DNA from 2 places in the Streptomyces sp. NPDC058671 genome. Region 2 is predicted to be linked to the other one. Evidence: predicted binding sites of a transcription regulator. Region 2 holds the regulator's gene; the other holds the start of a gene.
The links. Region 2 encodes HspR, which represses chaperone genes until heat shock. Its sites were predicted from a motif close to TTGAGNNNNNNNNNCTCAA; they were not measured.
Positions count from the first base shown of each region.

Region 1: a site for HspR is predicted at 1,740-1,758, ahead of lon (endopeptidase La). Genes of this name have one in related genera too.

Region 1 is NZ_JBHXSA010000007.1:195,452-198,851, reverse strand. Features, by position in the region: gene ACFWV2_RS11515 (RNA polymerase sigma factor) at 1-61, opposite strand, end outside; gene ACFWV2_RS11510 (hypothetical protein) at 103-426, opposite strand; gene ACFWV2_RS11505 (GNAT family N-acetyltransferase) at 1,012-1,650, opposite strand; gene lon (endopeptidase La) at 1,781-3,400, shown strand, end outside.
Region 2 is NZ_JBHXSA010000001.1:290,751-294,150, reverse strand. Features, by position in the region: gene ACFWV2_RS01315 (helix-turn-helix transcriptional regulator) at 1-1,034, shown strand, start outside; gene ACFWV2_RS01310 (hypothetical protein) at 1,040-1,507, shown strand; gene ACFWV2_RS01305 (heat shock protein transcriptional repressor HspR) at 1,579-2,022, opposite strand; gene dnaJ (molecular chaperone DnaJ) at 2,026-3,204, opposite strand; gene grpE (nucleotide exchange factor GrpE) at 3,295-3,400, opposite strand, start outside.

The DNA of each region.
Region 1 (3,400 bases), on a different contig from region 2:
GCGCGGAGTCGTCCTCGTCGCCCCCGGAGGGGCCTCCCCCTGTGGGGCGCGACAGTCTCACGCCCTCTCTATCGCCGGCAGGGCCCGGTACGGTTCACGCCCTCACGGGCGGGTCGGCGGACCGCCGTCGGGAAGGGCGGCGAAGACGCGCTGGAGGGCGGGCGGGCGCTCACCGTCGCCGGTGACGACGAGCCGGTGGCGGTAGGTGAGGAAGTACTGGAAGCCGTCGGGGACGGGGCCGCCGGTCGGACGCGCCGGTACGCGCGCGTAGGCGGGGTCTTCGAGCGCCGCCCGCAGCTCGGCGGCCTCGGCGGGGGTCATCCGGCCGGTGCGGGGCGCCTTGGTGCCGGAGCGGCTGGTCCAGGAGCCGTCGTAGTGGACGACGAGCTGGTTGCGGACCCCGGCGAGGCCGCCGTTGACGACCACTTCGACGAGGACCTCCTGACCTCGCGGCTCCCGGGTGGACGCGCCGGTCCCGGACGGGGTCGTGGGCGGGGCGGGGGTGCCGGGGGCGGACGGCGCGTCGGTCGACGGTGCTCGGGTGCCGGGGCTGGGGGGTGTGCCGGTTGCCGACGAGGGGCCGCCGAGTGCCGGAGGGGCCTCGGGGCCGCAGCCGGTCGCGCCGACGGCGCCGAGCGCCAGGACGGCCGCAAGGAGCAGCGCTCCACGCCGTGTCCCCCGCGCCCGTGGCCCGGTCTCGGGTGCGGCCTGTCGGGCTTCTCGCGCGCGTGGCCCGGTCTGCGGTTCGGCCCGGCGCGGCTCCCGCGCGCGTGACGCAGCCTCCCGTACGCCCCGCAGGCACTCCCGCGCGCGTGGCTCGGCTTCCCCTTCGCCCCGCCGGGACTCCCAGGCGCGTGGCGGCCCGGTCTCCCGTACGCCCCGCCCCGCCGGCCGTACGTCTCGCCGTGTCTGCCGTACGCCTCGCACCATGCACCGAGCATGCCCCTTCCGGGCCGCCGCGCGCAGCCGGAAGCCCGGGATCGCGTGCCCCGGCTCCGGCCCGGCTCGCGGTCAGGCCTCCGTCCGGACGATGCCGGTGAGCGGCCCCCGGTGGCGCCAGCCCAGCGCGTCGTACAGCGCGAGGCCGTCCGTGGTCGCGGAGAGCACCCCGGTCTCCGCGCCCGCCTGGGCGGCGGCGGCCTCGAGCGTGCGCATGACGTTGGCGCCGAGGCCGCGCCGCCGGTGCGCGGGGTCGGTCTCGATCTGGTCGGCGACGGCGGTGGAGCCGGTCGGGGCGATCTGGCCGCGGGCGGCGAGGGTGCCGTCGGGGGCGAGCACGCGGACCCGGATGACGCCGTCCCGGACCTCGGTGGTCCTGGCGTACCCCTCCGGGGGCGCGGGGCGGGCCCCGGGGTCGAGCGGCTTGGTCATCATGAACCCGGGATCGTCGGGGACCGTCCACCCCTCGGTGATCCACGACTCCACGTCCTCGGGTCCCGCCATGACCTTGAGCCAGCTGTACGGCGCCGTGAGCCGCGTGCAGAGCGCCCCCACGGTGGCCGCGTCGGGGGCGGGCAGGACGTGCCGTACGACGTGTCGGGGCAGGCCCACGTCGATCCGGTAGCCCCAGGGCTCCGGGACGGGGGCGGGGGTGCCCCGCGAGACCGTCCAGCCCGCCACCCAGGACAAGGTAATAGACGCCATATCCATAGGGGCATTACACCTGGTGTCACCCCGCGGAAAAGCGGTGATCGCTCAGAGCGAACGGACGTCCGGGAACATCTCCGGGCTGGCGTGCATTGAGTCCACATAGCTCAACTTGACTGCCGAAGGGGAGATCATGGCTTCTGAGTCCAAGGCGTCCGTGCCGCTCACTCTGCCCGTCCTGCCGCTCGACGACGAGGTCGTGCTGCCCGGAATGGTGGTGCCGCTGGACCTCTCCGACACCGACGTGCGGGCCGCCGTCGAGGCCGCCCAGGCCGCCGCGCGGTCCGGAGCGGGCAAGCCGCGGGTCCTGCTCGTGCCGCGCGTCGACGGGACCTACGCCGCGACCGGCGTCCTGGGCACCGTCGAGCAGGTCGGCCGGCTCTCCGACGGCGACCCCGGCGCACTGATCCGCGCCCTCGGCCGCGTACGCATCGGCGCCGGTACGACCGGACCCGGCGCCGCCCTGTGGGTCGAGGGCAGCACCGTCGAGGAGACCCTGCCCGACCCGCTGCCCGGCCAGGTCACCGACCTGGTCAAGGAGTACAAGGCACTGGCCACCAGCTGGCTCAAGAAGCGCGGCGCCTGGCAGGTCGTCGACCGCGTCCAGCAGATCGACGGCGTCGGCGCCCTCGCCGACAACGCCGGCTACTCGCCCTTCCTCACCGTCGAGCAGAAGGTCGCGCTCCTGGAGACCGCCGACCCGGTCGCCCGCCTGAGGCTCGCCACCGCCCAGCTCCGCGAGCACCTCGCCGAGCAGGACGTCGCCGAGACCATCGCCAAGGACGTCCAGGAGGGCGTCGACAAGCAGCAGCGCGAGTTCCTGCTCCGCCGCCAGCTCGAAGCCGTCCGCAAGGAGCTCCGCGACCTCAACGGCGAGGCCGAGGGCGACGAGTCCGACGACTACCGCGCCCGCGTGGAGGCGGCCGACCTGCCCGAGAAGGTCCGCGAGGCGGCCCTCAAGGAGGTCGAGAAGCTGGAGCGGTCCAGCGACCAGTCGCCCGAGGGCTCCTGGATCCGCACCTGGCTGGACACCGTCCTCGAACTGCCGTGGAACCGGCGGACCGACGACGGCGCCACCGGCCGCGACATCCGCGGCGCCCGCGCCGTCCTCGACGCCGAGCACGCCGGTCTGGACGACGTGAAGGAACGGATCACCGAGTACCTGGCCGTGCGCAAGCGACGCTCCGACCGCGGCCTCGGCGTCGTCGGCGGCCGCCGCGGCGGAGCCGTACTCGCCCTCGTCGGCCCGCCCGGCGTCGGCAAGACCTCCCTCGGCGAGTCCGTCGCGCACGCGATGGGACGCGAGTTCGTCCGGGTCGCCCTCGGCGGCGTACGGGACGAGGCGGAGATCCGCGGACACCGCAGGACCTACGTCGGCGCCCTCCCCGGCCGGATCGTCCGTGCCATCAAGGAGGCCGGCTCCATGAACCCGGTCGTCCTGCTCGACGAGATCGACAAGGTCGGGTCCGACTTCCGCGGCGACCCCGCGGCCGCGCTCCTCGAAGTCCTCGACCCGGCCCAGAACCACACCTTCCGCGACCACTACCTTGAGGTCGAACTCGACCTCTCCGACGTCGTCTTCCTCGCCACGGCCAACGTCCTCGAAGCCATCCCGGAAGCACTCCTCGACCGCATGGAGCTCGTCAGGCTCGACGGCTACACCGAGGACGAGAAGGTCGTCATCGCCCGCGACCACCTGCTGCCCCGGCAGCTGGAGCGGGCCGGCCTGGAGCCCGGTGAGGTCGTCCTGGAG
Region 2 (3,400 bases):
GGGGGGTGCAAATGAGGCGAGAGTGCGACGAGTCCGGTCATAAGCACAGTCACGGTGACCTATGCGACGTGGGCAAGGAGCTCTATGCGAACGCTCTCCGCACCGGGCGCATAGCCCGCGCCGACGCCGAAGCGGCCCCCTGCCTGAGGGCGCTCTCCCTCCTGCACCCGGACCCGGACGACAGCCAGTGGCTGCGTCCCGTACCGCCGGCGATCGCCCTCAGCCAGCTCGTGCACCCCATCGAGCAGGAGATACAGACCCGCCGCCAGCACGCCATCGCGCTCGCCGACGCTTTCGAGCCGTTCATGGCCCTCCACACGCAGGATCCTTCCGGCGTCCAGTCCATCACCGTCCTCGAAGGCCTCAGCGTCATCAACGCCGCCCTCGACCGCGCCATCAACGAGTGCACCGAGGAACTCCTCACCATCCAGCCCGGCAGCGGCCGCCGCCCCGAGACCCTCGAAGCGGCCCTGCGCCGCATGGAGCCCCTCCTCGACCGCGGTGTCCGGATGCGCACCCTCTACCAGCACACCGCCCGGCACCACCCCGCCACCCTCGCCTACGTCGAACGGGTCGCCCCCTACGGGCTGGAACTGCGCACCCTGGAAGAGATCGTCGACCGGCTGATCATCGTCGACCGCAAGGTCGCCTTCGTGCCCGCCCGCAGCGACCGCCAGGTCGCCCTCGAACTGCGCCACGAAGGCCTCGTCCAGTACCTCGTCGGCGTCTTCGACCAGTTCTGGCTGCACGGCGTGCCCTGGGAGGAGGAGATCCCCTACAGTCCCTCCGTGGACGGCATAGGGGGCGTCCAGCGCTCCATCGCCAAGCTCCTCGTCGAGGGCCATGTCGACGAGGCCATCGCCCGCCGCCTCGGCATGAACGTGCGCACCTGCCGGGCCCACATCGCCAAACTCGCCGCCACCCTCGGCAGCGGCAGCCGGGCCCAACTCGGCTACCTCATCGCCCGGTCGGGCATCCTCGAAGGGGACGACCGGCCGGCGCGCCACCTGACCGGCATCGAACGGAACGCCTGACCACCGTGTACGTACAGATCGACCTCGACGGCCCCGCCGGGACCCTGCGGGTCTCCGGGTACCAGCTGCCCACCGTGGAGCTCGTACGGGCCGCCGGGACCCGCCCCGACGCCCACACCCCCATCGGGACCCGCAGGGCCGCCCTCCTCGCGCTCACCGTGGACGGGGAGCCCGCCACCGTCCGGCCCGCCCGCGGACGGCTCCTGCGGCGCTCCTACCGGGTCGACGTACGGACCGGGGGCACGCGCTACCGGCTGATCCCCTGCGGGTACACCGAGAGCCGCCTCACCCGCGGCCGGCGACGGATCGGCACCCTCCTCAGCACGGGCGACGGCCGGGTCGTCGACACCTGGGAGCCCGGTGCGACCCCCCGCGACATCGCCCTCGGCACCGCCCTCGCCGCGGCCTTCGGGACGGGCGCCGCACCCTGGTTCGAGACCGTCGGCGACATCGTCTCCGAACTGATCCCCTGACCCCCGTGACACGACGAGGCCCCCTCCGCCGGAACGGAAGGGGCCTCACCCACGGGGGGATACGCGCGCGCCTACTCGCCGCGCTTGGGGCGCCACACCACCAGGGCGCTCGCCTGCTGCACGTCCTGGTACGGCACCAGATCGCGCCGGTACGAGGCGTGCACCTGCGCCTCGCGCTGCCGCATCGCCGCCGCCGCGCCGTCGACCGCGGCCGACAGCTCGGCGATCCGGCTCTGCAGCGCCGCGACCTGGTTCTCCAGCTCGATGATCCGCTTGATTCCGGCCAGGTTGATGCCCTCGTCCTGCGACAGCTGCTGCACCTGACGGAGCAGCTCGATGTCACGGGCCGAGTAGCGACGCCCCCGGCCGGCCGTACGGTCCGGGGAGACCAGACCGAGACGGTCGTACTGCCGCAGGGTCTGCGGGTGCAGACCCGAGAGCTGGGCCGCCACCGAGATGACGTACACCGGCGACTCGTCGGTCAGCTGATACGGATTGCGTCGGCGCCCGTCCACGGGTCACGCTCCCTTCGCGGCCTGGAACAGCTCCGCCCGCGGATCCTCGGAGGCGGTCGCCTCGCGGTAGGTCTCCAGGGCGTCACGTGCCTTGTCGTCCAGTTCCTTCGGCACCGCGACCTCGACCGTCACGAGGAGGTCGCCGCGGGTGCCGTCCTTGCGGACCGCGCCCTTGCCCCGGGCGCGCATGGTCCGCCCGTTCGGGGTGCCGGCGGGCAGCTTGAGGGTGACCGGGGGGCCGCCGAGGGTCGGCACCTTGATCTCGCCGCCGAGCGCCGCCTCCGTGAAGGAGACCGGCACGGTGACGGTGAGGTTGTCGTCCTTGCGGCCGAAGACCGGGTGGGCGTCGACGTGGACGACGACGTACAGATCGCCGTTCTGCCCGCCGCGCTCGCCCGGCGCTCCCTTGCCGCGCAGTCGGATCTTCTGGTTGTCGCTCACACCCGCGGGGATGCGGACCTGCATGGTGCGGGAGGACTTGGCCCGGCCGCTGCCCCTGCAGACCTCGCAGGGGTTCTCCGCGATCAGACCACGGCCCTTGCAGTCCACGCACGGGTCGGTGAGCGAGAAGCCGCCGCCGCTGCCGCGCGAGACCTGCCCGGTGCCGACGCAGGTCGGGCACACCCGGGGGGTGCCGTTCTTGTCGCCGGTGCCCGAACACGCCGTGCACGGCTGCTGGCTCGACATCCGCAGCGGCACGGTCGCGCCCTCGATGGCCTCGGTGAAGCTGAGCGTCACCTCGGACTCGATGTCCTGGCCGCGCCGCGGCTGGGTACGGGCCCCCGCACCCCCGCCGCGGTTGAACAGGCCGCCGAAGACGTCCCCGATCCCGCCGCCGCCGAAGCCGCCCGCGCCGGCGGGGCCGCCCTGGGCGCCGCCGAAGAGGTCGCCCAGGTCGAAGTTGAACGAGCCGCCACCCGGGCCGCCGGCCCGGAGGCCGCCGTTCCCGAAGAGGGCGCGGGCCTCGTCGTACTCCTTGCGCTTCTTCGGGTCACCGAGGACGTCGTTCGCCTCGGAGATCTCCTTGAAGCGTGACTCCGCCTTGCTGTCGCCCTTGTTGGCGTCCGGGTGGTTCTCGCGGGCGAGCTTCCGGTACGCCTTCTTGATCTCGGCGTCCGTGGCGTCCTTGGGGACGCCGAGGACCTTGTAGTAGTCCTTCTCGACGAAGTCCTTCGTGCTCATCGACGTCCCTCCTTCCGGACTGCTCCGGTGTGCGTCACTGGTCCGGTGACCGCCGGCGATGCGGCGGTCACCCCTGCTCCGACCGGCGCGTCACCCCTCGTCGGGGGCACCGCTCTCCTCGTCGGCCGACGTGCCGTCCTCCTTGGCCGGAGCCGCGCCCGGCTGGGGCTCGGCGACGGCCACGCGGGCGGGCCTG